Regions from separate parts of the Oxobacter pfennigii genome, predicted to be linked through region 2. Evidence: a T-box and tRNA genes for the amino acid it is inferred to sense, from the RefSeq annotation. Region 2 holds a T-box; the other holds one or more tRNA genes.
What was found. The T-box of region 2 lies ahead of pheS (phenylalanine--tRNA ligase subunit alpha). A T-box ahead of a tRNA ligase gene usually reads a tRNA of that ligase, here a tRNA-Phe.
Positions count from the first base shown of each region.

Region 1: it has a tRNA-Phe gene. The T-box ahead of pheS (phenylalanine--tRNA ligase subunit alpha) is inferred to sense a tRNA for this amino acid. The anticodon was not compared.

Region 1 is NZ_LKET01000028.1:13,692-31,880, reverse strand. Features, by position in the region: gene OXPF_RS06670 (sulfide/dihydroorotate dehydrogenase-like FAD/NAD-binding protein) at 1-817, shown strand, start outside; gene OXPF_RS06665 (FAD-dependent oxidoreductase) at 817-2,094, shown strand; gene OXPF_RS06660 (pseudouridine synthase) at 2,334-3,047, shown strand; gene mnmM (tRNA 5-(aminomethyl)-2-thiouridylate-methyltransferase MnmM) at 3,060-3,650, shown strand; gene OXPF_RS06650 (hypothetical protein) at 3,622-4,263, opposite strand; gene surE (5'/3'-nucleotidase SurE) at 4,362-5,126, shown strand; gene OXPF_RS21670 (DUF4264 family protein) at 5,129-5,293, shown strand; gene OXPF_RS06640 (MurR/RpiR family transcriptional regulator) at 5,424-6,296, shown strand; gene OXPF_RS06635 (BaiN/RdsA family NAD(P)/FAD-dependent oxidoreductase) at 6,415-7,635, shown strand; gene aroH (chorismate mutase) at 7,663-8,025, shown strand; gene cmk ((d)CMP kinase) at 8,125-8,781, shown strand; gene OXPF_RS06620 (bifunctional 4-hydroxy-3-methylbut-2-enyl diphosphate reductase/30S ribosomal protein S1) at 8,815-10,818, shown strand; gene speD (adenosylmethionine decarboxylase) at 11,110-11,490, shown strand; partial or broken gene istB (IS21-like element helper ATPase IstB) at 11,877-12,389, opposite strand; gene OXPF_RS22390 (hypothetical protein) at 12,497-12,676, shown strand; tRNA gene OXPF_RS06600 (tRNA-Tyr) at 12,913-12,998, opposite strand; tRNA gene OXPF_RS06595 (tRNA-Thr) at 13,028-13,103, opposite strand; tRNA gene OXPF_RS06590 (tRNA-Ile) at 13,107-13,183, opposite strand; tRNA gene OXPF_RS06585 (tRNA-Phe) at 13,482-13,557, opposite strand; tRNA gene OXPF_RS06580 (tRNA-Ile) at 13,563-13,639, opposite strand; tRNA gene OXPF_RS06575 (tRNA-Glu) at 13,649-13,723, opposite strand; gene OXPF_RS06570 (GNAT family N-acetyltransferase) at 13,915-14,814, shown strand; gene OXPF_RS06565 (hypothetical protein) at 14,873-15,052, shown strand; gene OXPF_RS06560 (pyridoxal phosphate-dependent aminotransferase) at 15,162-16,352, opposite strand; gene OXPF_RS06555 (PrsW family intramembrane metalloprotease) at 16,589-17,278, shown strand; gene miaB (tRNA (N6-isopentenyl adenosine(37)-C2)-methylthiotransferase MiaB) at 17,439-18,189, shown strand, end outside.
Region 2 is NZ_LKET01000068.1:546-13,045, reverse strand. Features, by position in the region: gene thrS (threonine--tRNA ligase) at 1-806, shown strand, start outside; ribosomal protein L20 leader region at 860-982, shown strand; gene infC (translation initiation factor IF-3) at 992-1,519, shown strand; gene rpmI (50S ribosomal protein L35) at 1,541-1,738, shown strand; gene rplT (50S ribosomal protein L20) at 1,768-2,127, shown strand; gene OXPF_RS19375 (TrkH family potassium uptake protein) at 2,250-3,608, shown strand; gene OXPF_RS19370 (potassium channel family protein) at 3,620-4,282, shown strand; gene rlmB (23S rRNA (guanosine(2251)-2'-O)-methyltransferase RlmB) at 4,340-5,149, shown strand; T-box leader at 5,199-5,406, shown strand; gene pheS (phenylalanine--tRNA ligase subunit alpha) at 5,457-6,476, shown strand; gene pheT (phenylalanine--tRNA ligase subunit beta) at 6,489-8,870, shown strand; gene OXPF_RS22670 (hypothetical protein) at 9,063-9,266, shown strand; gene OXPF_RS19345 (RHS repeat domain-containing protein) at 9,277-11,664, shown strand; gene OXPF_RS19340 (hypothetical protein) at 11,661-12,221, shown strand.

The sequences.
Region 1 (18,189 bases), on a different contig from region 2:
CAGCAGGCGAAAGGACTCCAGAGAAAATATAAACGCTTCTGTTTTGAACATTTTCATGCTTAATGAAAAAGTAATTTTTATTAAGCTTAAAGTTTCTCGGACCCTCGCTAGAGAGCTTAACCAGCCGGGTTCATATATATTTATAAAAAACAGCAATTACCCTGAGTTTTTTAATACTCCTATGTCGGTAATGTATGCAGATGAAATAAATGGAACCATAGATTTACTTATTCAAGTCAGGGGGATAAAAACTAAGATTTTTCAAAAAACTTTAGATTCATTTCAGATAAGAGGCCCATATTGGAATGGAATAATGGGGCTTAAAAATTTAAAAAAGGTTTCAAACAAGAACTGTCTTATGGTAGTAAGAGGCATAGCTCAGGCACCTTCCGTAGGCGTGGCTAAAAAACTTAAGTTTTCAAATAACAATGTATATGTAATATTTGATGAAGGCACATCGAATACTTCAATTTCTAAAGAATACTTCGATAAATTAGGCTGTGAAATAAAAGAAATGTCAATCATGGAAAATAGGTCCATTTCATCAGCTGCTTCTGCTTTTATAAAAGAAACTATAAATGAAAAGGATATAGATCTAATTTTCAGCGGAGGCACAGATATAATTCACAAAGAAATAATAGAAATTAAAAATTCATTTTCAAAAGACATACTTTTAGCATGTACAAATAATGCTAATATATGCTGCGGTGAGGGTATTTGCGGAAGCTGCAATACCAGATTGAAGGATGGGAAGAGAATAAAAGCCTGCAAGGCTCAAGCTGACCCTGAGGAAATCCTAGGAGGTATATATAGATGATTAAGGTTGTTGTAATAGGCGGAGGATGGTCGGGATGCGCCTCGGCATTGACTGCAAAATATGCCGGTGCCGATGTAACCATTCTTGAAAAGACCGATATGATTTTAGGCCTGGGAAACGTAGGGGGCATAATGAGGAATAACGGAAGATATACTGCTGCCGAAGAGATAATAAACTTAGGTGCAGGAGAACTGCTTGAAATAACAGACAAAGCCTCCTTGCATACAAAGGTGAACTTTCCCGGCCATAATCATGCCAGCTTATATGACGTAACAAAAGTTGGCCCCATGATGCAGAATTTACTTATCTCAAAGGATATAAATATTATGTATATGGCAAGGGTCGTAGATGTCAATAAGGACAAAGGCAAAATAAAAGGAGTCTATCTTGCAACCGGAGAATATATTGAAGGTGACATCTTTATTGAAACCACCGGCTCCACCGGGCCTATGGGAAATTGTTTAAGATACGGTAATGGATGCTCCATGTGCATATTGCGCTGCCCATCCTTCGGCCCCAGAGTAAGTATAAGCAAGAGAGCGGGCATTGAGGATTTATTAGGTCAACGAGGAGATGAAAGCTACGGAGCCTTCAGCGGCTCCTGCGAACTATGCAAAGAGTCCTTAAGCGATGAAATAGTTGAAAAGCTAAATAGTGAAGGAGTTGTTATTTTACCTGTTCCCAAAGAGGATATTAATATGGATAAATTGAAAGTTAAGGTGTGCCAGCAATATGCGCTGGATGAGTACGCCGAAAACATCATCTTGCTGGATACCGGCTATGCAAAGCTTATGACCACGTATTATCCCATTGAAAAGCTGAGAAAGGTTAAAGGATTAGAGCGGGCAAGGTATGTGGATCCTTATTCCGGAGGCAAAGGGAATTCCATAAGATACTTGTCTATGGCTCCCAGAAACAACGGAATGAAGGTGGAGGGTTTGGATAACCTTTTATGCGCCGGTGAAAAATCCGGGCTTTTTGTAGGCCACACAGAAGCCATGGCAACGGGATCCTTAGCAGGCCATAATTCTGTTCGCCTGGCACTGGGAATACCTCTTTTAGAGCTTCCTCACAATACTGCCATAGGAGATATCATTTCTTTTGCAAACCAAATGGTTAAAACTCCTGAAGGCTTAAAAACCAGATATACCTTTGCGGGTGCAGATTATTTTCAAAGGATGAAAGATCTTAATCTCTACACCACCGATAACGAGAAAATAAAGGAGAGAATTGAGCGGATAGGACTTCTCAATATATATAAAGAAAAAATAGTATGATTTTATAAAGGGAGCTTTAAATATTAAGCTTCCTTGTTTTTTATTCTACCTTCATTATGTTAAAATAACTAATTGATATAATGATTTCTAATGGCGAAGCCATTTGAAATCATCTGGCATAAAATTTGCTCCGCAAATTTTATGATATAATAAATCTTTTCTGGATTTATTGTGACATGAATTTTACTAGTAAAATTCATGATATAATAATATATAAATTAAAACAAAGGGTGATTTTTTTGGAGGAAAGGCTTCAAAAATTTTTGGCAAGAAGCGGAATAGCATCCCGCCGAAAGTGCGAAGAGCTTATAAAGGAAGGTACTATAAAAGTAAACGGAGTAACTGTTACAGATATGGGGATAAAGATAGACAGTAAAAAGGATGTTATAAGCTACAAAGATAAGGTTATAACTATTAATGGTGAAAAGGTTTATATAATATTAAATAAGCCCTGCGGCTACATAACAACAACCAAGGAACAGTTTAACAGAAAAAAAGTGACGGATTTGATAAGTGGGATTTCAATCCGTGTCTATCCCGTAGGTCGCTTAGATTATGACACTTCAGGTCTCTTGATATTGACAAACGACGGGGACTTGACTTATAAGCTGACGCATCCCGCCCATGAAGTAAACAAGACCTATATTGCAGAAGTCATAGGTATACCTGATGAATCAAAGCTTGATAAGTTAAGGCAGGGTATTCCCATAGAAGATTATGTTACATCCCCTGCTCAGGTAAATATAATTGATAAAAATAAAAGTACCGCCATCCTTGAAATTACCATACATGAAGGGAAAAACCGTCAGGTAAGAAAAATGTGCAGTGCCATAGGACATGAGGTTAAAAATTTAAAACGGGCTGCTATAGGTAATCTTAAACTTAATGATTTAGCTTTGGGAAAATGGCGGTATTTATCTGAAGAAGAAATAAATTATTTGCGTACTTTGTAAAAGGGGATACCTATGAACTTTAAATATAAAAATGCGTTGACATTATCAAGATTTATTTTTAAAGACTCCATAAAAGAAGGAGACAGAGTAATTGATGCGACCTGCGGAAACGGCCATGATTCCCTGTTTCTAAGCCAAATAATCGGAGAAAGTGGAAAGCTCTATTGCTTTGATATACAGGATATTGCAATAAACAACACTAAAATCAGGCTTAAAGAAAACTCACCCTATGAAAACTACACCTTGATTAAAGACGGTCACGAAAATCTTGATTTATATATTAAAGAGGAAATCCAAGGCGTTGTATTTAATTTAGGATATTTACCGGGAGGTAACCATAAAATTATAACTTCGCCTATGAGTACCATTACTTCCCTTCAAAAAACATTAAAATTGCTGTCACCGGGTGGAATTGCTGTAATTGTTGTATATTACGGACATGAAGGCGGAGACTATGAAAAAGATGCACTGTATAAATTCATTGGGAGCATTAATCCAAAGCTTTTTACCGTAATCAGCAGCCAATTTGTAAACCAGATAAATAATCCACCATTATTAATAGTAATAGAAAAGGTCAGGGACATGTCTTATGAAGATAAATAGTATTTGGCATATTTGAGACATATTCTATAACCTTTACGCTGCTTGACCGGTTTATTTTTTTGCCGCATTTCAAGCAGTAATAATTATTGGTATAGACTGTATCCGTATATGTCTTAACTTTCAAATTGCTGTACTTTTGCCAGCTTTTCCATCCTGTTTTGCAAAGCTTTGACCGGTTGGTGTAATCCGCATATATCCACCTTAACAGCCGGTGAAAATGGAAGGGGTATTTGGTAAATTTTATATAGTTTCTGGGGAGTCCCAAGGTAACTACGTAATCTTCAAAAGACCCTTCTATTAAAGATTGAAGGGGATCTTCTATTTTTGCGTCCTCATATAATATATTGTTTTCAGCAAAATATTTTCTCACATCATCAAACATGTAGCCTCTGCATATGTGAACATTCTCATCCTTTTCCACGTTCAGATGCTTAAAAGCCCTTTTTACTATATCCGTTGTATATGAAAGATAATGCTTCTTTTCAAAATTATTCTGATTATAGAGCTTTATTGGTATTACCTCAGAATAAAATTCTTTGGTTTCTACCCTTAACAAGCCTATTAATGTACCGCCAACTAAGGAACCGCTTCCCGCATCATCAATGAGAATCATTTTTTGCCTCCTAAACTTGCTAAAATTGATTATAATAATGTATAGTGCAAATTATTTCTGAGTCATAGTAATATTATTAACTGAAAGGATGGTTAATTATGAATATATTAATAACCAATGATGACGGCATAGATTCACCAGGCATTTATGCTTTGACAAAACAATTCATACATGAAGGAAATGTAGTAATTTCAGCCCCCGACAGACAAAGAAGCGCCTGCTCCCATTCCATAACAATGCATGGTCCCATAACGGTTTTGCAATACAGCTTTTATAACTTAAACTGTAAGGCCTATGCAGTCTCCGGGACTCCCGTAGATTGTGTAAAACTGGCCTATGAGAAATTTGCTGAAGAAAAGTTTGATGTAGTATTATCCGGCATAAACGACGGAGGCAATTTAGGTAGTGATGTTTTATATTCCGGAACGGTATCTGCAGCTATAGAAGGAGCGCTCTTAGGCATTCCTTCAATTGCAATTTCTCTGTCCCAGGGCAATGGCAGCCGGGATTATGATGCAGCTGCCCATTATGCTTATGAAATATATAGAAAATATTTATCCGAAAAATTTCTTCCAGGCACTGTTCTAAATGTAAACGTCCCGCCTGTTAAAAAAGATGAGATAAAAGGAATTATAGCAACCAGCTTAGGGGACAGAAAATATAATAACAACTATGAAGAGAGGTTAGACCCACAAGGCAATATTCACTACTGGCTTACAGGGGATATAGTAAAGACGGAAAACAATAACGCCACAGATATATACGCTGTTGAAAATAACTATGTTTCCGTAACACCCATGCATTTTGAGCTGACAAAATATGAATATATAAATAAAATCAGCAAATGGTTTATGAAGGAGTAAGAATGGAAAAGGAACAATTAAATGTAATCGGTCAAAAAATATATGAGGGAAATCCTAAACTTTATGAGATTGTGGACTTTTTAAACAAATCACTGAAGCATAAAAATCTTATTTTCGGAATGGCTATAAAGGACAATAAGCAGGTGATAACAATATACGAAGAATAACTCCTTGCATTGTTGAAATTGTAGCCTTGTAATGTTAAAATGAATTGAATATTGCATTTTATTGAAATTAGCTGCAATTTTCTGTTATTTTATAGATATGTAGGCAAAATAATTTTAAAGGAAGATGAGCATGGAAGATAATCAGGATCTCATAAAACTTATACAGTCGAAATTCCAGCGTATGAGTAAAGGTCAAAAGCTGATTGCCGAGTTTATACTAAAGCATTATGACAAGGCCGCCTTTATGACTGCTTCCAAATTGGGAAACAGTGTAGGGGTCAGTGAATCAACAGTGGTAAGGTTTGCCGATGAGCTGGGATATAACGGTTATCCCAAGCTTCAGAAGGCATTGCAGGAGCTCATTAAAACCAAGCTCACCACCATCCAGAGAATAGAACTTTCAAGCGATTTCATAAGCGAAGAAAATGCACTTAAAAATGTATTAAAAGCCGATATTGACAACATAAGAGGCACTTTGGAGAAGATAAACAGCAACACCTTTGAAGAGGTAATAAACAGAATTCTAAAAGCCCGCAGAATATACATAATGGGACTTCGGAGTTCAACTGCTCTGGCGGATTTCCTTGGATTTTATTTAAATCTCATACTGGATAATGTAAGGGTGGTAAACTATGGTGTAAGCGATGCCTTTGAGCAGCTTTTAAGGCTGGATGAAAACGACCTTTTTATAGGTATCGGCTTCCCCAGATATTCAAGCAGAACCATAGAAGCATTAAGGTATGCTAAAAATAACGGGGCTACGGCCATTGCATTGACTGACAGCCTTCTTTCACCTTTATCGGCGGATGCAGACTATACCTTGCTTGCCCAAAGCAATATGGCATCTTTTGTTGATTCTCTTGTTGCTCCCTTAAGCGTTATAAATGCACTCATAATTGCTGTAGGGTTAAGGGAGAAGGATAAAACCTCCAATACCTTTGAAAAACTTGAGCGCATATGGGATGAGCAAAAAGTATATGCGGAAAGGGACGGCTTTATATAAGTTCCGGCTTTGATAAGAGACATAAACGGTGTATAAAACCACCGTTTTTTAAATTATATAAATAAAATCAGGAAACAATAATTTTAATAATGACGCCTTTATCTTGGAGGTTAATGATTTGAATAATATTATAGTTATTGGCGGCGGTGCTGCCGGTATGATGGCTTCTTTAATTGCTGCAAAGGAAGGCAAAAAGGTTATTTTGATAGAAAAGAATGAAAAGCTGGGTAAAAAGGTATATATAACCGGGAAGGGAAGGTGCAATATCACTACTTCCCTTGAAATAGAGGAAATAATGAGCAACATACCCGGAAACAGCAGCTTTTTATACAGTGCCCTGTATACATTTTCAAACCATGATTTGATGAATATGATAGAAGATATGGGCGTTAAATTAAAAATCGAACGGGGAAACAGAGTTTTCCCTGAATCCGATAAATCCAGCGATATTATCAAAGCTTTTGAAAACCATTTAAAGAAGCATGATGTAAACATTATGTTCAACAGTGAAGTTAGTGATATAATTATTGTGAATAATGAAATAAAGGGCGTAATTTTAAATAACAGAGAGCTTCCATGCGACTCCGTAATTATTGCCACCGGCGGAATGTCCTATCCATTGACCGGCTCTACCGGCGATGGATATAAATTTGCGAAAAAGGCTGGACATACTGTAACTAAAATAAGGCCTTCTCTTATCCCATTAACTGCAAAGGAAGAATGGGTTAAAAAGCTTCAAGGTCTCTCTCTTAAAAATGCTTCAGTCAATGTATCATTTAAAAACAAAGTGATTTTTGAGCAACTAGGGGAGATGATATTCACCCATTTTGGAGTATCGGGACCCATCATATTATCTGCCAGCAGATTCGTAGTCGACAGGCTACCCGATGAGGTTAAACTTTCCATTAATTTAAAGCCGGGATTAACCTTTGAACAGCTCGACAAAAGAGTACAGAAGGATTTTGAAATTTACTCAAACAAAATGTTCAAAAACTCTTTAGATAGCCTCCTGCCTCAAAAGATGATTCCTGTCATAATAGAGTTGAGCGGAATCCATGAAAACAAGGAAGTAAATCAGATAACAAGAGATGAGCGTATTAGTTTAGTTAAGCTCCTTCAAAATTTAACCCTTACCATTACCTGTACCAGGCCTATTAAAGAGGCGATAGTAACGGCAGGAGGAGTCAGCGTAAAGGAGATAAATCCTTCAACCATGGAATCAAAAATTGTTAAAGGCTTGTATTTTGCCGGTGAAGTTATAGATGTAGACGGATTAACCGGCGGTTTTAACTTACAGATAGCATTTTCCACCGGGTACTGTGCCGGTCTGAATGCTTAAAATTTTAAGTATAGGGGAGTGTTTTAATTGATTGCCATCAGAGGAGCGATAACTGTAAAGGAAGATACCAAGGAGGAAATTTACAAGGCTACTTCGGATTTGCTTAAAAGCATAATAGAAAAGAACAGCCTTAATACCGATGACATAATAAGTATTTTTTTTACATGCACAAGAGATTTAAAATCTGCTTATCCAGCTGTAGCTGCCAGAAGTTTAGGCATTACAAACGCAGGGCTTATGTGTTTTAATGAAATGTATGTGGAGGGCAGCCTTACAAGATGCATAAGGGTATTAATTAATGCAAACAAGGTTATTTCTCAAAAAGAAGTAAAACATATATATATGGAAGGCGCTGTAGTTTTAAGGCCGGATTTGACTTCTTTGAATTAAACTTGTATTTAAAATTGCATTTTCTGTAATATAAAAAAAGGATTTTTATAAAAAATATAGAATAACTACTTTTGTGAAATTTGCACTGGAGGTTTTGCAATGAATAAAATCGTTGTAGCGATAGATGGTCCGGCAGGTGCAGGCAAGAGCACCATAGCCAGAATCATTGCCAACAGGCTTCAAATCCTATATATAGACACTGGTGCAATGTATAGAGCTGTCACTTTAGAGCTTCTTAATAAGAATATTTCCATTGAAGATATTGACAAGATTGAAGAAATCCTTAAACATATAAAAATCGACATTATGGATGACAAAGTATTTTTAAACAACAAAGACGTTACTCATGAAATAAGGCAGCAGGTCATTAATAGAACGGTTTCTTCCGTTTCCGCCATACCCCAGGTAAGAAAAAAACTGGTGGATTTACAAAGAGAGTTTGCCAGAAACAGAAGTGTTGTTATGGATGGGCGGGATATCGGCACAAACGTATTAAAAGATGCTGATGTAAAGGTATTTCTTACTGCTTCTGCCGATGAGAGGTCTGTTCGAAGATACAAGGAAATTTTATTAAAGGGATTGGATGCAAATCTTGGAGAAATTAAAAATGAAATATTAGCCAGGGATGAATTGGACAGCACAAGAGCACTTAATCCCTTAAAAAAAGCTCATGACGCCGCCGTAGTTGATACAACAGGCAAGGACATAGAAATGGTAGTTGAGGAGATTTTAAAAATCATAAAACCCAAACTATGACATCTCTTAAACTCTCAATCTGGGGGGATTAAATTGAATATCATTGTGGCAGATTATTCAGGCTTTTGTTTCGGTGTAAAGAATGCAGTATCTACCGTGTACAAAACAACTAACGATAAAGGGGGTAGAATTTATACATACGGTCCCATAATCCATAATAGTACAGTGGTAAATGAATTGGAGCAAAAAGGCATTATTGCACTGCCATCTATTGAAGATTTGAAGGAAAATGATACTGTTATCATAAGATCCCACGGTGTTTCCAAGGAAGTAATAGGTACATTGAGGGATAAAAAGGTTGATATAGTGGATGCAACATGTCCCTATGTTGAATATATTCATAAAAAAGTTGAGGAATATTATAATAAGAATTATCAAATTATTATAGTAGGCGATCCTGCCCATCCGGAGGTACATGGAATCAACGGATGGTGCGATAATTCGGCAGTTATAGTAAATTCAGAGGAAGAAATTAATAACCTGCCGAAATACCCGAAAATATGCGTTGTATCCCAAACCACCATGAATTCGGATAAATGGGCGTTGATGGTACCTTTAATTCTTAAAATTTCCAAAGAAATCATTGTTTTTAATACTATTTGCACTGCCACTGAGCAGAGGCAAAAATCAGCAGAAGAAATTGCAAAGAAAAGTGATTCATTAATTGTCCTAGGCGGATACAACAGTTCCAATACCAAAAAACTGGTGGAAATATGCAAAAAATATTGTGATAAGACATACCACATTGAAACTATCAATGAAATGGATGTTGAAAAAATAAAAAATGTAAAAACATTGGGCATAACAGCAGGTGCTTCAACACCTGACTGGATAATAAAGGAGGCAATTGATAAAATGAGTGATTTAACAAACATAAATGAGGAAAATAATGAACAAAACATTATGGATGAATACGAGAAAACCTTTAAGAAAATATCTCAGGGAGATATCGTCAAAGGTAAGATAATATATGTTAATGACGATGAAGCTTCAGTAGATATCGGTTATAAGGCAGACGGCCTTATTCCAAGATCCGAACTTACCATAAGCGGCGACGTTTCACCGAGAGACATTTTAAATCCCGGAGATGAGCTTGATGTTTATATCTTAAAGGTTAATGATGGTGAGGGTAACGTACTTTTATCCAAAAAGCTTGTTGATGCTGAAAAAAGCCTAGAATATATTGAAGAGGCCCATAAAAGTAAAACAAAGCTTACTGCTCGCGTAGCCCAGATAGTAAAGGGCGGAGTAATTGCAGATGTTAAGGGAGTACAGGTTTTCATTCCTGCTTCACAACTGGATATAAGATATGTTGAGGATATGTCTCAATACTTAAAACAGGAATTTGATATCATAATCTCTGAATACAATCCTGAAAAGAGAAGGGTAATCGGTTCAAGAAAAGCTGTTTTAGGAGAGGAAATCAAAAACAAAAAGAAAGCATTGTTTGAAAACCTTGAAGCTGGTCAGGTGATATCAGGCAAAGTTATAAGAATTACTGATTTTGGTGCCTTTGTTGATTTAGGCGGCGTTGACGGCCTTATCCATATTTCAGAGCTGTCTTGGGGAAGGGTAAAACATCCATCCGAAGTGGTTAAAGAGGGAGATTCCGTTGAAGTTTATGTTCTCTCCGTTGACAAAGACAAGGAGCGCATATCCTTAAGCCTTAAAAAGACCTTGTCAGAACCCTGGGGCGATATTGACAGCAAATTTAAAATAGGGGATATTGTTACAGGCAAAGTTGTAAGAATAGCTTCCTTCGGAGCTTTCATTGAAATAGAGCCCGGCCTTGACGGTTTGGTTCATATATCAAATATAAGCGATAAGAGAATAAACAAAGTGGAAGATGCCTTAAAGGTAGGGGAGACAGTTACTGCAAAGATAATCGAAATTAATGCAGAGAACAAGAGATTGAGCCTTAGCATCAAAGATGCAGCAGAAACCGAAAATGTTGATGTAGAAGTTTTCGAAGAAGCAGCAAAAGAAGAAGTTCAAACAACCATCCAGGACGTTATTGACAGCAAAGTAAGCGAATAATTTTTAAGTTTTAAAACTAAATTGATAAAATAAGACAGTGAATTTTTCATTGTCTTATTTTGTATTCAACATTTTTATACTTTGGCATAATATATATTATTCCTGAAATATTAATAACTTTGGATAAAAAGCAGAGTAAAAATGAGAAATACCGAGTTAGAATGACTTTATTTAAGGTAAGTAAAATTTTTGATGTAATGTATTGACTTTTTCCATGTTTCTGATAGAATTAGCTTATTGAAAATTAATAAATTATTACTATAGTCTGGAAAAGGAGGCAAAGATAATACGATGAACACTTTGGGCCGTCATATTTTGGCAGAAATTTATGGATGTAATCCACAAACACTTAACGACAGGGAATTGATTGAGAGGATTATGGTAGATTCAGCTTTGGAAGCAGGTGCTGAAGTACGTGAAGTTGCGTTTCATAAATTTAGTCCACAAGGGGTAAGCGGGGTTGTCGTAATATCAGAATCACATCTTACCATTCATACTTGGCCTGAGCTAGGCTATGCTGCAGTTGACGTTTTCACCTGCGGTGACAGGATTAATCCTTGGGATGCATGCAACTACTTGACTGAGAAGTTCAACGCCAAGCATATGACAGCTACTGAAGTTAAAAGAGGCCTTTTTGACCAGCCGGTTTCAGTAAAAGCGTCAAGTCTGTAAAAGTACTTAAAGAAACACACAAAATTCATATCTTCAAATTCATAATTTTAAAAAAATAATTACATTATATATAAAAAGGCTTTGCTGATAACACAAGCCTTTTTTTAATTCCTGAGGAGGGTTAATTTCACTTATAAACTTGGCTACTTTGTACATTTATTATTCAACCTAAATTTTATAATTGGTGTACCAAGGTATTCCGAGTTCAAACTTTATTATCTGCCGAATACCAATGGATAATATTTTATTCAGGACATAAACCAAAACAGGGGAGGATAGGGTGATGTCTGTCATATCAAAGCTTAAGAAGGAGAAGCTTTTAATTGTTTTTGGCAAGTACCTTTCCATACATTCCGGAACTTAATTTTCCGAGCACCCCATTTCCATTACTGGGATTTCATGGTTGAGTGTGTTAACCTATGACTTGGGCCTGTATAAACCAGCAGATGGCTGTGATGAACCAGCCTGTCAATAATAGCGCTTGTCAGCTTTTCGTCATAGAAAATACCATTCCACTTGCTGAATTCTAAATTCGTTGTAATGATGACGCTTCTTCTCTCATAGCATTCCGATATTACTTGGAATAGTAATTGTGATCCTTCCTTTTCAAAGGGTATATAACCCCATTCATCACATATCAATAGGTCCGTTTTCTCGATTAGTTTCATGAAGCGTTTCAGCTCACCTTTTGCTTTGGATTCACTAAGTTGGTTCACCAATGATGCTGTGCGGAAGAATCTCACTCTCTTGCCGCTGCTGCAGGCTGCAACTCCTATTGCAGTTGCAAGATGCGACTTGCCGGTACCCACGAGTCCATAAAGTATTAGATTTTCTTTCTTATCAACGAAGCTTGCTGCCTTTAGCTGTTCAATATCAAGTGCAGGCGGCATTTGTATCTGGCTGAAGCTGTATTATAAACAGCTCCAACGGTAGACTTATTATAAATGAAGAAAGCCTTCCGACCTATGATTGGAAGTATCCCATCCATTTTACAATTAATATAGAAATGAAAGACAATACATATCACAAGCTTCTTTTTTATAATCACAAGGATTGGAGCATTACGAGAGGAGAGACGGAATATAAGCTGGCATTGGCCTATAACGATGGAAAAGAGGTTAAAACATGGGTATTGCCATATGAGAAGTGTCTAGAGGTAAGAAAGTGGGCGGGGGAGTACAGGTGATTATGCTTTTGCGCTATTTTTAGCGGCTCTAACAGATGATATTAATAATCTACGAAGTACTACGCATTTTGCTGTAAATTCTTATAAACTTCTTCATAGTGAAGCAGAATTATATTATATTCGTCTTATTCGTGGCAGCGAATATCATTGCTATCGGCAATATCATTCATGCTGGTGAATATCGCTCGTCGTCAGGACGAATATAATTGAAAAAAACCGCTAATAGCGGTTTTTTCTGGTGGAGGGAGATGGATTCGAACCATCGAAATCGTCCGATAACAGATTTACAGTCTGCCCCCTTTGGCCACTCGGGAATCCCTCCATAAAATATGTTTATTAAATTTAGTGGTGTGGAGCTGGCAGTCGGAATTGAACCAACAACCTGCTGATTACAAGTCAGCTGCTCTGCCTGTTGAGCTATGCCAGCAAATGGTGGGCCTTCAGGGACTCGAACCCCGGACCAACCGGTTATGAGCCGGTTGCTCTAACCAACTGAGCTAAAGGCCCTCGTTTGACGACAAAACTTATTATATATTAATTCATTTGATAAGTCAATAATGTTTTTTAAATAATCTCTCTGGAATTTAAAGGGGGTAGGGGAGTTAGATGATATTAGTTTCGCAAATGATATTACAGTGCCATTACATAGCGCGTAATTATATTCTGCTGATGCAGGATGATATTTATATTAGCCTTATTCGTCCCGGCGAATATTATCGTCATGTTCAATATCATTCGCGTCAGTGAATATCGCTCGTCCATAAGGATGAATATAATTGAAAAAACCGCTATTAGCGGTTTTTTCTGGTGGCCAGAGTCGGAATCGAACCAACGACACGTGGATTTTCAGTCCACTGCTCTACCGACTGAGCTATCTGGCCTAAAATGGTGGGCCTTCAGGGACTCGAACCCCGGACCAACCGGTTATGAGCCGGTTGCTCTAACCAACTGAGCTAAAGGCCCTTATTAAATTGGTGACCCCTAGGGGACTCGAACCCCTGTTACCGCCGTGAAAGGGCGGTGTCTTAACCGCTTGACCAAGGGGCCACATTAGTTATAATATATTATTAAAAATAACATATTACGGCTATGCAGCTCATATGAGCGACAACAAATATGATTATACAGCTATAATATGACATAGTCAACAGGTATTTTATAAATATTTTTAATAATTTGCTTATTGGCAAAAAGCCCAATTTTACTTAAGTTTCATTTTATTAAAGGCGGTATTGATTATGGTAAAGGTCGAAAAATACAATGATAATTATACCGACAGTTTTAACAGACTGTATTCAATGGCACATGGCAATACAAGAGCTAATTCTGACATATTAAGCAATAATAAATTAAAAATAAAGCTATTAAAGATATCCCAAAAAATAAAAGGATACATTCTATATAAAGATATCGATGATAGCAGCATTAAAGACAGAGTGCATATAGAAGATATATTCATTGAAAAGAATTACTGCAATAAAGCCAATTACACCTATCTTTTGGAATCCATAAACAAAGGCTTTTTGTTTAAGAAATATAAAACCGCTCAGATTTTTTTAGATAAAAGCAAGCCCTATTTTGAAATTTCAGACAAGCTTAATCTAAGTATGGATCAGGAAATTTACGATATGAAAATATTTTTGAATGGCTATAAAAGGGTACCCGTTACAGACAATGTAAGCTTTAAAACCTTTAAAAAAGGCAGGGATGAGTATACTCGAATGTGGATTCAAAATGACCTTTTTAAAGGAGCAAAGGGCCATAAAGACTTCAATATAGAGGATGTACTCCATGAACAAAAACAGATTTATTTTTTAGAAGAGGGCTGCATATTCCTTAAATATAATGATGAAATAGCAGGTTATGCACAGGTTATATACGAAAATCATCCCGACACCAAGCCTTACATAGTTAATTTCGGCATTATAACCAAATACCGAGGTTTGGGACTGTCCAAGCTCCTTTTGAATCACACTCTTAATTTCATAAAGAGAAAGGATTTCAATGAAGCCTACGTTACGGTCGATTCATCAAATAAAAAAGCTTTAAGGCTTTACAGAAAGACAGGCTTTTCAAAAATAGGCTCCTTAGGCATGTATTTATATAATTATAATAGTTCAAAGGTCAGTTTCTTTTAAAAAAAGTGATTATTTTCACCGTTATGAGGAAAAATAATCTTAAAGGAAGTGACTTTTCATGGACAGTTATGAACAAATGAATGCAATCGCACAGCAATGCTCCCATTTTTCGCCTGAGGGCAATTTGACAGGCACCACCAGCGATGAAAAGAACATTAATTGCACCATGTGCCGGCATTATAATAACGGGTTGTGTAAAATTAAAGATGAGATATTGGTAAATATGGACCAGACTTAAAGCGTAATTATAAAGGAGCCGCAAAAGCAGCTCCTAAATTTTTATTATTGCACAAACATAGGTTCCCGGGGCCAGCTAGCAATCTCTGATTGTTATAGCGTGCGGGCTCTTATTTATTAAAGGCTTCAAGGCCTTTTTCTATAACGTTCATGGCTTTCTTTAAATCTTCACAGTTTAAGCAGTAAGAGATTCTCACTTCATCTTTTCCTAAACCTTCTGTTGAGTAGAAGCCTTCTGCAGGGGCCAGCATAACAGTTTCGTTATCCACATCAAAATCCGTCAGAAGGAATTTTACGTAATCTTCGGCGTTTTCAACGGGGAGCTTTGCAACAACATAAAATGCCCCTGTTGGTTTCTGGCATATAACGCCTTTCATATTGCTTAAAGCATTATAAACCACATCTCTTCTAGCCTGATATTCTTCTAGAACCTCAGCGAAATATTCCTTTGGCGTATTTATAAGGGCTGCAGCACCAATCTGATCCAGAGCAGAAGCACAAAGCCTTGATTGACATAACTTTAAAAACAAAGGCAATAATTCTCTGTTTTTTGTTGCCATTAAACCAATCCTTGCACCGCAGGCGCTGTATCTCTTTGATATACTGTCAATCAGTATTACCCTGTCCTTAATTTCCGGCAAATGCATAAAGCTTGTATATTTAAGGCCGTCATATACAAATTCCCTATAAACTTCATCGGCTATTATAAAGAGATCATATTCTTTTGCAATTTCAGCTACTAAATATAATTCCTCTTTGGTATAAACAACTCCTGTAGGGTTTCCGGGGTTTGATAACAATATAGCTCTGGTTTTTTTAGTAATGGATTTTGTTATGATATCCTTAACGGGCAAGTGAAAGCCTGCTTCAGCTTTGGTGGGGAAAGAAACGATATTTACTCCTGCTATGGATGTAAAGCTGTTATAATTGGTGTAAAAGGGCTCGGGCATCAAAATGTCATCACCGTAGTCACACACAGCGAGGATGGCAAAGAGTAAAGCTTCGCTGCCTCCGTTTGTAACATAGACTTCATCTTCTTCAAAATGTATATCCCAGTTTGTATAATATTTTCTGAAACTATTTATTGCCTCAGGGATGCCCTGGGAGTCAACATAGCTTAAAACACCCATATCCAAATTGCTTACAGCATCGAAAAACTCCTTAGGTGTATGAATATCCGGCTGACCTATATTCAGATGATATACTTTTTTACCTTTCTTTTTGGCTGCTGCGGCAAGAGGCGCAAGCTTTCTTATTGGCGAAGACTGCATATTTATAGCTCTCTCTGAAAACTTTAACATAGTATACCTCCAGGTTATTTATCTCATTACCATATTTTATAAACATTATATTTTATGATATCATTTTATTATATTGTGTGCAATTAAAAAGGCTTTAAAACCCTTGAATATCAATGATAATTTTACTGTACTTTTCTTTTAAAAAATTATATATTAAAGGTTGACATGTTTGTATTAATTTACATAGTTAAGGTATTTAATTATGGATAAATTAATACTTAAAGGAGTGTGATTTTATGGAGTTGGCAATTGCTGTTGCACTGGCACCGACTATTGCTTTAATAATTTATATCTATCAGAAGGACAGATATGACAGGGAACCTATACATCTTCTTGCGAGGCTTTTTATTTTTGGCGCTTTGACTGTAATACCCGTATATTTTATCGAAAAGATACTGGCGGAATTGAATATATTCAGTGGATTAGCATCCGCCGCCTATACTGCTTTTATAGTTGCAGGATTGACGGAAGAATATTTCAAGAGGCTGGTAGTTATAAAAATAGCTTTCAAAGATAAAAGCTACAATGAAAAACTGGACGGAATAGTTTACTGTGTATTTTCAGCCTTGGGATTTGCTACTATTGAAAATATAATGTATGTGATATTCGGACCCAGTAATTTTATATACACAGGGGTGACAAGGGGCATATTTGCAGTACCTGCCCACATGCTCTTCGGAGTTACCATGGGCTACTACCTTTCCTTGTCAAAATATGCAGATGCAGATAACACGAGGGTTCTTAATTATAATAAATCCTTTTACGTGCCTGTGCTGCTTCACGGTATATATAATTTCATACTGATGTCGGGGTTAAATAACCTCATGTTTGTTTTCGCAGCCTTTGTTATATATCTTTGGAATGCAAATTTAAAGAAGCTGAATCAATATGTAAAGGAATCAAGAACAAACAACCCCGGCATTTAGGGTATAATCCTATTAATAACTTTTATCATTTAAATTTTTGTGCTGTTAAGGTATAATGAATCCTGCAAGGATTCAATTGGACATAAAATTTGCAGAGCAAATTTTATGGTATAATATACATTATCTTCTTTTAATTGTCATAATATGAGGAGTGTTGTAATTGAAGAAATATTTTATAGAGACCTGGGGCTGTCAGATGAATGAGGAGGATTCCGAAAAGCTCTCCGGAATGTTAAAAGCCATGGGTTATGAAGTTACCGATAATAAAAAAGAAGCTGATATAATAGTCTTTAATACATGCTGCGTAAGAGAAAATGCGGAATTGAAGGTTTACGGCAATATAGGAGCATTAAAGCAGCTTAAAAAGAAAAAGCCCGATCTTGTCATAGCCGTATGCGGATGCATGATGCAGCAGGAAAATATAGCAGAGAATATAAGAAAAAAATATCCCTTTGTAAGCCTCATATTTGGCACGCACAATCTTCATAAGTTTCCTCAGCTTGTAAATAATGCAATGCAGTCGCAAAATACCGTAATAGAGGTATTGGAAAGCAGCGATGAAATAGTAGAAGGAGTTCCAATCGTAAGGGAGAGCAGTGTTAAAGCACTTGTAACTATAATGTATGGCTGCAACAATTTCTGCACCTATTGCATTGTTCCCCATGTAAGAGGAAGGGAAAAAAGCAGAAATCCTCAGGATATAGTGGATGAAGTACGTCAACTGGCACAAGTTGGTTATAAGGAAATAACCCTTTTAGGTCAAAACGTCAATTCCTACGGCAGGGGTTTAAGCGAAGAAATTGATTTTGCCGGACTTTTAAAGCTTTTAAATAATACTGAAGGAATAGAGCGCATACGTTTTATGACTTCACATCCTAAGGATTTATCCGAAAACCTAATATATGCCATGA
Region 2 (12,500 bases):
TCCACGGACTTATGAGGGTAAGAAACTTCACGCAGGACGACGCTCATATATATATGACCCCCGAACAGATAACAGATGAGGTCATAGGTGTAATAAATCTTGATGATTATATATATAAGCTCTTTGGTTTCAAATACAATGTAGAATTGTCAACAAGGCCGGAAAAATCCATGGGAAGCGATGAAGACTGGGAAAGGGCGACGGAAGCGCTAAGAGAAGCCTTGGAAGCTGTAAACCTTCCATATAAGATAAACGAAGGAGACGGAGCTTTCTACGGTCCTAAAATAGACTTTCATCTTCAGGATGCATTGGGACGTACATGGCAGTGCGGTACAATACAGTTGGACTTCCAGATGCCCGAAAGGTTTGATTTGACTTATGTAGGCCCGGACGGTGAAAAGCACAGGCCGGTCATGATTCACAGGACAATTTTTGGAAGCATTGAAAGATTTATCGGTATTTTAACGGAGCACTTTGCCGGTGCATTTCCTGTATGGTTAGCCCCTGTTCAGGTAAAAATAATGGGTATAACCGATAATCAGAAGGAATATGTTAAGAAAATTGAGAAATTGTTATTAGATGCGGATGTCAGAGCCGAGGTTGATTTAAGGAATGAAAAGATAGGCTTTAAAATAAGGGAAGCACAGCTTCAGAAAATTCCTTACATGCTGGTGGTAGGCGATAAGGAAATGCTGAACAATGAAGTGGCTGTAAGGGACAGGAAGCAAGGCGATATGGGAACAATGAGCATAGAAGCATTTGCTGAAATGATAAAGGGAAAGATCAGGGATAAATCCATTGATTAATGTCATATAATAAAAGTTGACAAAATAAAACTATGGTGATAAACTAAGCTAGTAAAACAAAGCAGAAGTTCCGCTTCTCACCTTGCGACAGGGTCAGTAAGGTTAATATGCAGGTATTTTAAATTTCTTGTATATCTATGCGGATAGGCTTGCTCTATCCGCTTTTATTTTTACTTACTTATTTCATGGAGGTGAAAATTATTAGCAAAGAACAGTTAATTAATGAGGAGATTAGGGATAAGGAAATTCGCCTAATCGATTCAAACGGTGAACAACTCGGTATAGTGCCTACCAAGAAGGCCCTTGAGCTTGCAGAAAGCAAGCAGCTTGATCTTGTGATGATAGCAGAACAGGCAAAGCCGCCGGTATGCAAAATCATGGATTACAGAAAGTATTTATACGAAATCTCCAAGAAGGAGAAGGAAGCCAGAAAAAATCAGAAAGTAATCAATATTAAGGAAATTAGATTCAGTCCTAATATTGAAGAGCATGACATCAGTGTCAAGGCTAAAAATGCTGAAAAATTCCTTAAAGATGGAGACAAAGTAAAAGTTACTGTAAGATTCAGAGGCAGGGAAACCGATTATTCACACATCGGACAGAATCTTCTCAAAGGATTCTATGAACGATTAAGTTCTGTCGGGGACATTGAAAAAGAAGCCAAGATGGAAGGTAGAAATCTTATTATGATTTTAAAACCAAAGAAATCATAAATCTATAAGGAGGAAATAATAATGCCAAAAATGAAAACCCACAGGGGTGCTGCAAAAAGATACAAAGTTACCGGAAGCGGTAGGATAAAAAGGGCTAAGGCTTTCAAAAGCCACATATTGACTAAAAAAAGTTCCAAGAGAAAACGGAATTTAAGAAAGACAGCATATATAAGTGAACAGGAAGCAAAAGTAGTTAAGAAATTAATCCCTTATATCTAATAGAGAAATACTTAGAGGAGGTAATAAAAATGGCTAGAGTAAAAAGAGCTGTACATTCAAAAAAGAGACATAAGAAGATATTAAGGCTTGCCAAGGGTTTCTTCGGAGCAAAAAGCAAGCTGTTTAAAGCTGCTAATGAAGCAGTAATGAGATCATTAAGAAGTGCATATGTAGGAAGAAAACTCAAGAAAAGAGATTTCAGACAGTTATGGATTACAAGAATTAACGCTGCCACAAGAGCAAACGGTTTATCATATTCAAAATTTATGAACGGACTTAAAATTGCAGGAGTTCAAATGAATAGAAAAATGCTTGCAGACCTTGCAGTAAACGACAGCGCAGCATTTACAGAGCTCGTAGACCTTGCTAAACAACAGCTGGGAGCATAGACAAAAGGCCTATTAAATAGGTCTTTATCCTTTTTTGTAGATATGTCTATACATTAAGGTTTATATTTATGGAATAATATAAGCAAAACGCAATTTTTGATTTAAAGACAGGGGATGAAATTATGGAAAAGAGTAAAAGTATGTCAGTATTTAAAAGGCTGAAACCGGTACAAATTCTCTCAATAGGATTTGCATTGCTTATTCTTTTAGGCGCTGTACTTTTGACTCTTCCCGTTTCTTCTGCAAAGGGAGAAAGCACTTCCTTTCTTACGGCATTGTTTACTGCAACGTCGGCCGTATGCGTTACAGGACTTGTTGTTGTGGATACGGGTACATATTGGAGTGTTTTCGGACAGATAGTTATATTGCTTTTAATACAGATTGGGGGCTTAGGGTTTATGTCCTTTGCAACCCTCATCGCTTTTATTGTAGGTAAAAAAATTACTTTGAAAGAAAGGCTGGTCATGCAGGAGGCTATGAATTCCTTTTCCATACAGGGACTGGTTAAGCTGGCAAGATACGTGCTTATTTTTACTTTCACAATAGAAGGAATAGGAGCACTACTTCTGGCAGTTAAATTTATACCCGTATATGGATTGGGAAAAGGAATATATTTCAGTATTTTTCATTCTATTTCTGCTTATTGCAATGCCGGTTTTGACCTCATAGGCAATTTTCAAAGCCTAGTCCCTTTTCAAGGGAGTATAATTATTAATTTTACAATTATGAGTCTTATTATTATAGGTGGTATGGGGTTTGTAGTTCACTCAGATATATATAGGAAAAAGGAATTTAAAAAGTTCTCCCTACATTCCAAGGTAGTACTTTTGACTACCCTCGTATTGTTTGTCCTCGGCACCATTATATTTTTTCTGCTGGAATACAATAATCCCGGTACATTAGGGTCAATGTCATTTATGAAAAAGATTATAGCTGCTTTGTTTTCTGCTGTAACGCCCAGAACTGCAGGATTTAATACTATAGATCTTGCATCCATGACAACCGCATCCAAGTTTATAACCATAATACTTATGTTTATCGGAGCATCACCGGGTTCTACAGGCGGAGGAATAAAAACTACGACTGCAGCCGCTATAATTCTTACTATAATATCTGTCATAAAAGGCAGGGAGGATACCGAAATATTCGGAAAGAGGTTGTCCAGGGCAATAGTTTTAAGAGCCCTTGCAATTGCAGTAATAAGCCTTGCACTGGTTGTATTTAATGTTATAATACTTTCTATAACGGAAAAGGGCGCGGAATTTATGGAAATAATCTATGAATCTGTTTCTGCCTTTGGTACAGTAGGATTATCATTGGGTTTAACACCTGAGCTCACTGCCATCGGCAAGATTATAATACTGCTTACTATGTATGCAGGCAGAGTCGGTCCACTCACCTTGACATTGGCACTGGCCAAAAAACAGCTTAAAAATGCTGCAGCTGTTAAATATCCTGAGGATAGAGTACTTGTAGGATAGGAGGAATTAAAATGAGTTCAAAACAGTATGTTGTCATTGGATTAGGACGATTTGGAACCAGTGTTGCAAAAACATTGTATGCACTTGGCAATGATGTTTTAGCCATAGACCAGTCCGAGGATAATGTGCAGAGTATTTCAGACAGTGTGACCCATGCCGTTCAGGCAGACGCTACGGATGAAAACGCTCTAAGAGCCCTTGGAATAAGAAATTTTGATGTTGCGGTCATAGCAATCGGAGTAGATATACAGTCAAGCATAATGATTACCCTTCTAGCAAAAGAACTGGGTGTCAAATATGTTATTGCAAAAGCACAAAATGAGCTTCATGCAAAGGTCTTATACAGGATTGGCGCCGACAGGGTGGTATTTCCCGAAAGGGACATGGGAGTCCGTGTTGCACATAATCTGGTATCATCCAATATACTTGATTACATAGAATTATCGCCGGATTACAGTATAGTTGAAATTGCCGTAATATCTCAATGGGTTGGCAAAACTCTAAAAGAACTTAATATGCGGGCTAACTATGGTATAAACGTAATGGCGATAAAAAGAGGTTCCGAGATAAATATATCGCCTTCTGCCGAGGATATAATAAATGACGGCGATATTTTGGTGGTAATAGGCGGAACAGAAGAATTGAATAAAATCGAGAAAGTAAAAACAGAATAGGGTGTGATATACACTCTATTTTTCTATAATCATGATTTTCCGGAAGGATGAGTTATTATGGAAATCATAAAAAGCAAGGATAATCAGATTTTAAAATATATAAGAAAGCTTAAAAATAAAAAGACCCGCCTGGAAAATGGCGAATTTCTCATAGAAGGCATACGGTTTATTGAAGAGGCCTTAATTTCCAATGCCGATATAAAATACTGCATATGCTCCCATGAATTAAAAGGGGACAGGGCTGAAATTTTAATAAAAAACCTGAAGGATAAAGGAATAACAGTATATGCAGCAGAGGATAAATTAATGAAGGACATATGCGATACCGAGACTCCCCAGGGCATAGCTGCGGTTGTAAAGCAAAAGCATTATGATGAAGACTTGCTTTTTTTAAATTCAAATTATACAATTGTTGCCGACAGAATTCAGGACCCTGGCAATATGGGTACTATAATAAGAACTGCTGATGCCGCCGGAGCTGACTTAATAGTTTTATCCAATGGAAGCGTTGACCCCTATTCACCAAAGGTGCTGCGTTCCACCATGGGCTCAATATTTCATATTCCGATAATCCTATCAAATGATATTAACGGGGCAGCAGAACGGATGAAAAAATCAGGCTTTTTAATATATGCAACAAGCCTTGATGCAAAGTCTTTTTATTATGATGAAAACTACAGAGGAAAAACGGCTGTAATAATAGGCAATGAAGCAAATGGAGTGGAAGCAGTCTTATTGAATAAAGCAGATAAATTAATTAAAATTCCCATGCCGGGCCGGGCAGAATCGCTGAATGCGTCGGTGTCTGCCGGCATAGTTATGTTTGAAATAGCACGCCAGAGGATGGATATTGACAAAAATGGTTAAAATGTTATAATAAGCATATTCTTAGAAGAATTCATATAATTTCATATATTCTGCAGTGATGACGGAGAAGAGTAATATTTTTCTTTCTACAGGGAATAGATGCCATGGATTGAGAGCATCTTAAGAATAAGGGGATATGAAAGTTCGCTCCTGAACTTCGGGCTTGAAATTAAGTAGAGCCTGACGGGTTTTCCGTTAAAGATTTAAGTGGGTTTTACCAAATTGGGTGGTACCGCGGATTAACCTCCGTCCCTTTAGTGGACGGAGGTTTTATTTATTTTATTTAGAAACCGGAAAGGAGTTTATCATGAGAGAACAACTGATGCAAATAAAAAATGAAGCAGCAGCAGATATAAAAACTGCATCGAACACTGCTGAATTAGATTCCGTAAGAGTTAAATACTTAGGAAAAAAGGGCAGTTTAACTTCAATATTAAGGGGGATGGGCTCCCTGTCCAATGAGGAGCGCCCAATTATAGGCAAGCTGGCAAACGAAGTAAGGGTTGATATAGAGGCACTTTTGGATCAGGCCTTTGATGCCCTTAAGACTAAAGAAAAAAATGAAAAGATGAAAAGCGAAATTATAGATATATCCATGCCGGGAAGAGTAAGAACCATGGGTTCAAAGCATCCTCTCACGCTGGTCTTGGATGAGGTTAAGGATATATTCAACGGCATGGGCTTTTCAATAGTTGAAGGCCCTGAGGTAGAATTGGATTATTATAATTTCGAAGCTATGAATATTCCTAAAAACCATCCTGCAAGGGATGTACAGGATACCTTCTATATAAATGACGATGTGGTTTTAAGGACTCATACTTCACCAATGCAGGCAAGGCATATGGAAAAGCATAAGCCGCCAATTAGAATAATAGTCCCTGGAAGGGTTTATCGTTCCGACACCCCCGATGCCTCCCATTCACCGGTATTTAACCAGATTGAAGGCCTTGTTGTAGATGAGGGAATAACTATGGGAGACTTAAAAGGTACCCTGGATGTATTTGCCAAAAAGCTCTTTGGTGAAGACACCAGGACCAAGTTCAGGCCTCACCATTTTAATTTTACGGAGCCCAGCGCAGAGGTGGACGTAAGCTGTGTACTGTGCAAGGGAAGGGGCTGCAGGTTGTGTAAAGGAACAGGCTGGATTGAGATATTGGGTTCCGGCATGGTTCATGTGAAGGTACTTGAAAACTGCGGCATCGATTCTAAAAAATACACCGGCTTTGCCTTCGGTGTGGGGTTGGAAAGAATAGCCCTTATTAAATACGGTATTGATGATATAAGGCTATTCTACGAAAATGATGTGAGATTTTTAAAACAGTTTTAAGGAGGGTTACTGATGCTTGTACCATTAAAATGGCTCAACAGCTATGTTAAGATAAATGACATAAACCCGGAGGTTTTTGCAGATGAAATGACCATGTCGGGTTCAAAGGTTGAAGAAGTAATAGAAACAGGAAAAGAAATAACCAATGTTGTTACGGCGAAGGTATTGAAAGTTGACAGGCACCCCGATGCCGACAAGCTGGTGGTCTGCCAGCTAAACGCAGGCGGTGAAAGTATACAGATTGTAACAGGCGCCGATAACATGAAGGAGGGGGATATTGTTCCCGTTGCCCTTCACGGTTCAACTTTGCCCGGCGGAGTAAAAATCAAAAAAGGCAAGCTAAGGGGCGTTGAATCCAACGGCATGATGTGTTCTGCCACAGAATTAGGACTTGAAATAAAGGATGCCGTTCACGGGATACACATACTCCCTGAAAATACTCCCCTCGGAGTGGATATAAAGGAAATCCTAGGCTTAAACAGCGTAATTATAGATTTTGAAATAACATCCAACAGGCCGGACTGCTTAAGTATTATCGGTATGGCAAGGGAGGCCTCGGCAACCTTTAACAGGGAGTTAAAAATACCTGAGATTAAGGTTACTGAAAACAGCGGGGATATAAACAAATATATCGAAATTGAAGTTGCCGATAAAGACCTATGTCCAAGATATGTTGCAAGGCTGGTTAAAAACGTAAAAATAAAAGAGTCTCCCGAATGGCTTAAGGAAAGGCTTATTGAAGCGGGAGTAAGGCCTATAAGCAATATAGTTGATATCACAAACTACGTAATGCTGGAATACGGCCAGCCCCTTCATGCCTTCGATTATGATACCATTGAAGGCAAAAAGATTATCGTAAGAAGGGCAAAAAAGGGAGAAAAGATAACAACTCTTGACGGAAAAGAAAAGACTCTTGATGATTCAATGCTTTTAATTACAGATGCTAAAAAAGCCTTAGGCGTTGCCGGAGTAATGGGAGGAGAAAATTCCGAAGTTAAAGATAGCACTACTTCCATTCTCTTTGAAGCAGCAAATTTCAACGGTACCTCCATAAGATTAACGGCCAAGACACTAGGCTTCAGGACAGAGGCTTCATCAAGGTTTGAAAAGGGCATAGATCCCAATGTTGCAATAAGCGCCGTAAACAGGGCGGTAGAGCTGGTTGCAGAACTGGACGCAGGAGAAGTTGTAGGAGGCGCAATCGATAAATATGACAATAAATTAGAGCCCTGGACAATAGATATTAGCATTGAGAGGATTAATAAATTCCTGGGTACCGATATATCCGGCGATGATATGATAAAAATCCTTCATTCCCTTGACATTGAAGTCATTCCAGGAGATGTTCTGAAGGCTAAAATACCAACATTCAGAAGCGATCTGGAGCTTGAGGTTGACATCGCCGAAGAGATTGCAAGGATTTATGGTTATGATAATATCAAGACCACCCTTATAAGAGGTGAAACTACCCAGGGCGGCAAAAACGAAGAGCAGAAAATTGAAGACAGGACAAAGACTGTTTTAGCAGCTGCCGGACTTTATGAGGCAATAACCTATTCCTTTGTCAGCGAAACCAATTTTGATAAAGTTAATATACCAGAAGACAGCAGCTTGAGGAATGTGGTCCGCATATTAAACCCATTAGGCGAAGAAATGAGCATAATGAGGACTACAGTAATTCCCAGCATGATGGAAGTTATAAGCAGAAACTACAGCAGGAAGATTGAAAACGGGCAGTTCTTTGAAATAGGAAGAGTCTACTTGCCCCTTGAAGACAAAACTGCAAAGCTTCCCAATGAAAAGAAGATGCTTTGCATGGGTATGTACGGCAGCGTTGATTTCTACGACATAAAGGGAGTAATAGAGCTTCTCTTTAAAGAGCTTGGCATAAGCAAATACGATTTTGTAAGGGAATCCGAAAATCCCACCTTCCATTCGGGAAAGACAGCGAAGATTCTCATAAAGAACAAGGAAGTTGGAGTCGTAGGCGAAATCCACCCGGATATTCAGGAAAGATACGATATACCTGTCAGCGTATATATATGCGAACTGGATTACGATATGATATTAGCCAATTGCGAGCTTGAAAGGAAGTTCAAGTCACTGCCTAAATATCCTGCCGTCGAAAGGGATATGGCGCTTTTAATCCCTGACGAAGTGATGGTAGGTCAGATTGAGGAAATAGTTAAAGCAAAAGGCGGAGAGCTAGTTGAAAGCATAAAGCTCTTTGACGTATACAAGGGCAAGCAGATTCCCGAAAATAAAAAGAGCGTGGCATACTCTATTACTTACAGGTCGGAAAACAAAACCCTTACCGACGACGAAGTAAACAAAGTCCACGACCAGATTATAAAGACAATTGAACAAAAGCTGGGTGGCCAGCTCAGAATGTAGCTAACGGGGCAGATTTTTATCTGCCTCTTTTTTTTACTGTCTGCTGCAAGGGGAGTATATGGAGATTACCATATTAAGGATGTCAGACCATCCATTCCCGCTTGAAATGGGTTTATATGGCTGATATATTAAAACTAAAACTCGTTAGACAGATTAAGTAAAAACTATGGATGGAAGTGAGGTATCGAGTAAATGAGCAATCAGAAATATCAATGCTGCTTTTGTGGGGACAAAATAGAATCTAATCAAATTGATATTACAGCACTTCTTGTAGTATCAAATTGGGATAAAGAACGAGATTTACAGCAGGAACAACAGTTGTTCTGTCATATGGAATGCTTACAGAACAAATTAGCGGATAATGTTCCACTGTATATCGCAGATATTATTGATTAGTGTTACGAACATGGATCACACAGCTCCGGCTGTTGTGACCTTCCTTACTATTGAGAAAACTTATGTGCAAAAGGTCATTGACTCCGATACGTCAAACATCACAAAGGTGGAGTATGACAAAGAGGGGAATATTGAAAACATAAAGAAGGGGCTGAACAGCTGGAATGATTCTGATTACTCGGAAGAAACATATGCGTACGATGAATTAGGAAGGCTTGAGCTGACAAAGGACCCTGAAGTCAGAGAGACCTTGTATGAATATGACAACAACGGCAACCTGGTTTCAGAAACGGACAGGAACGGCGTTGTAACTTCATACAGATATGACGGGCTAAACAGGGTTATATATAAGGAAAACAGCAAGGACGGCAAAGAAAATGCGGTACAGGTAACATATGATCTCCTTGGTAACAGGGTAAAGATGTCGGATTCTTCTGGTACAACAGTTAATGAGTATGACTCTTTAGGCAGGCTTGTGCAGACAAAATATGAAGGCAGCATTAACCAGTACTACGAGTACGACAGTACCGACAGGATAACAGGAATAAAGGTCTTACAGGGAAGCCTTGAGCACGTAAATATCCAAAATGGATATGATAAAAACGGGAGATTAATCCGGGTAAATGAAAAGGGCAGAAACTATAGCTACAGGTACGATGCCATAGGCAGGCTGGTTGAAGAGCATGACGGCATTACCGGCATAAGTACAGACTACAGCTACTATAATTCCGGCAGCATAAAAAGCATGAGCCATGTATCCGGAGATACCATCCTTGACTCATTCAGATACTCCTACGACCAAAGGGGCAACCAGGTTGAAAAGGATGAAAACGGTGTTGTAACAAAATATTATTACGACCCCCTATCCAGGCTTAAGACTGTTTTACTTTCTGATGACGGAGTGATAGATTATAGGTATGACGACTTAAGCAACATATCAGGGGCTGTTGAAGTAAAGGGCAATAAAATATCGGAAACTTCCTATTTATATGACAGGAACAGCAGGCTTCTTTTAACGGAGACCGCAGAGGGTGACCGGAATGTAGAGCAAAGATTCTCCTATGACCTTGAAGGAAATCTAAAAACAAAAGAAGAAGCAGTAAAGCATAGCGGAAACCTTGCTGCAAATAAAAAGTTCGAGTATATATTCAACGGATATAACCAGCTTGAGAAGGTTATAACCCCTGATGACAGAATTGCTGAGTATATATACAACGGTGATGGTTTAAGGGCAGCAAAGGGTTTTGACGACGAGGTTATAAGCTATTACTATGACCGCGGGAATATATTGCTCGAAACAAGCAATAACGAAGTCACTGCAAAGAATATCAGGGGAAACAGGCTGATATATAGGGAAACGGATGCCGGAATTTATAGCTACCTTCATAATACCCATGGGGATGTAGTGAAGCTGCTCAATGAAAACAGTGATGTAATCAAGGATTACACCTATGACCCATATGGCATGGAAGAGGTAAATAGCAGCAATTCCTTCGGCAACAGCAGATTCACCGACGTATGGCAGCAGGAAGTTGAGAAAGTAGATAATCCCTTCCGTTATGCCGGTGAGTATCTTGACGATGAAACAGGCTTGTATTATCTCAGGGCCAGGTATTATGACCCGAATATTGGACGCTTTATTTCAGAAGATAGTTATCCCGGAGAAGCAAAAGACCCATTGAGTCTTAACCTCTACGTGTACTGCTATAATAATCCTATTAACTTTTTTGACCCAAGTGGACATATTCCAACACCAATAGAAGCTGCGTTTATGGCTGAAAATATTTATACTGCCGAAAAAGGAAAAGAATACATACTTTCGGGCGGGTGGAAATTTGAAGATATAATAACAGACGGAGATAACATGAAAATGGGAGTTTATTCAAGGGTAAAGGATGATGGAACAACTGAGTATGCACTGGTTAATAAAGGTACAACGCCTACTAATGTGAGTGACTGGAAAAATAATTTTCAACAGCTATTTGGTTTATCAGCTGATATGAAAGTATCAATTAAAAAATCGAATGAATTTGTTGATAATCATTCAGGCTATGAGATAACTATGGTTGGACACTCGAAAGGAGGAGCAGAAGCAGCTGCAAATGCATTATCAAGAAACAAAAATAGTATCATATTCAATCCTGCAACCGTTAATCCGAGCGCATACGGGCTAGATTCTTCGAATTATACTGCCAACATGACTGCATTCATTGTAAAAGGCGATGCATTAAATGCCACAGAGGGAGGGTTCAGTAAACCCATAGGCAAGGCGGTGTATTTACCTCAACAGTACGGGGGAAATTGGTATCAGCTTTGGCAAACAAACAAAATTCAAAGGATAATGAATCATATGATGAGCGCAGTCAAAGAAGCGCTTAAGGAGGCAGGGTATAATTGAAGAAAAACACTTTTTCAGTTGTTGTTATTATAATGTTGATAGCTATTGTTGTAATAATAGCAAGCATTACTGTTTTGCCTTGGGTTATGATAGGTTTGGGGATTTCCTTGTTGCCAAATCCGCCTAAACCTGAAATCATATACAGCGAATTTCCATTTCGCCTAGTTTATGAGATTAACGGGGAAAAGAAAGTAATTGAAGACACTTTGATTTGTAAATATGACGGAGTTGGAATGGATGAGGGACGGGGGAAATATCGCGAATGGAAGGAGCATTTAGCTAGCGGAAATCAAAAAATACTGTTGTTGAAAGTTGATGATAAAAAAGAAATATATTATTACCCGGGTTCTGCTCAATATTATATGGGCGATATGAATGAAGGAGTAACATATACACATAGTTTTCCCAATGCAAGATATTTTGAAAAATATGCTGATGGAAGTATCAGGGATGGTATTATACGGGCAGACGAATTGTTTAATAAATACCATATCAAATTGTTAAGTTGGGATTACACTCAACCAATAAAGAATAATTTTCCTGGGACCAAAAAGTAAGGGATTGAGTTTAAAAGTCATTCAGGGGTTTTACTTTTTCTCAGTGCATAACAAAAAGGGAAAACAAAAAACTTGGTAAGAATTGAAATAGCCTATGTCCCATGCAACTAAATAAGGTATAGGCTATTTATAAAAACTACAGTTGATATACAACTGATACATATGTCCCCTATGTAACCCTTGGTAATGCAGTAATCTGCAAATCATAACCCCAACTCCATTGTTGCAAATCCGACGCCGACTACGATACCTATATGCTTTCAGCCCGCATTGCGGGCT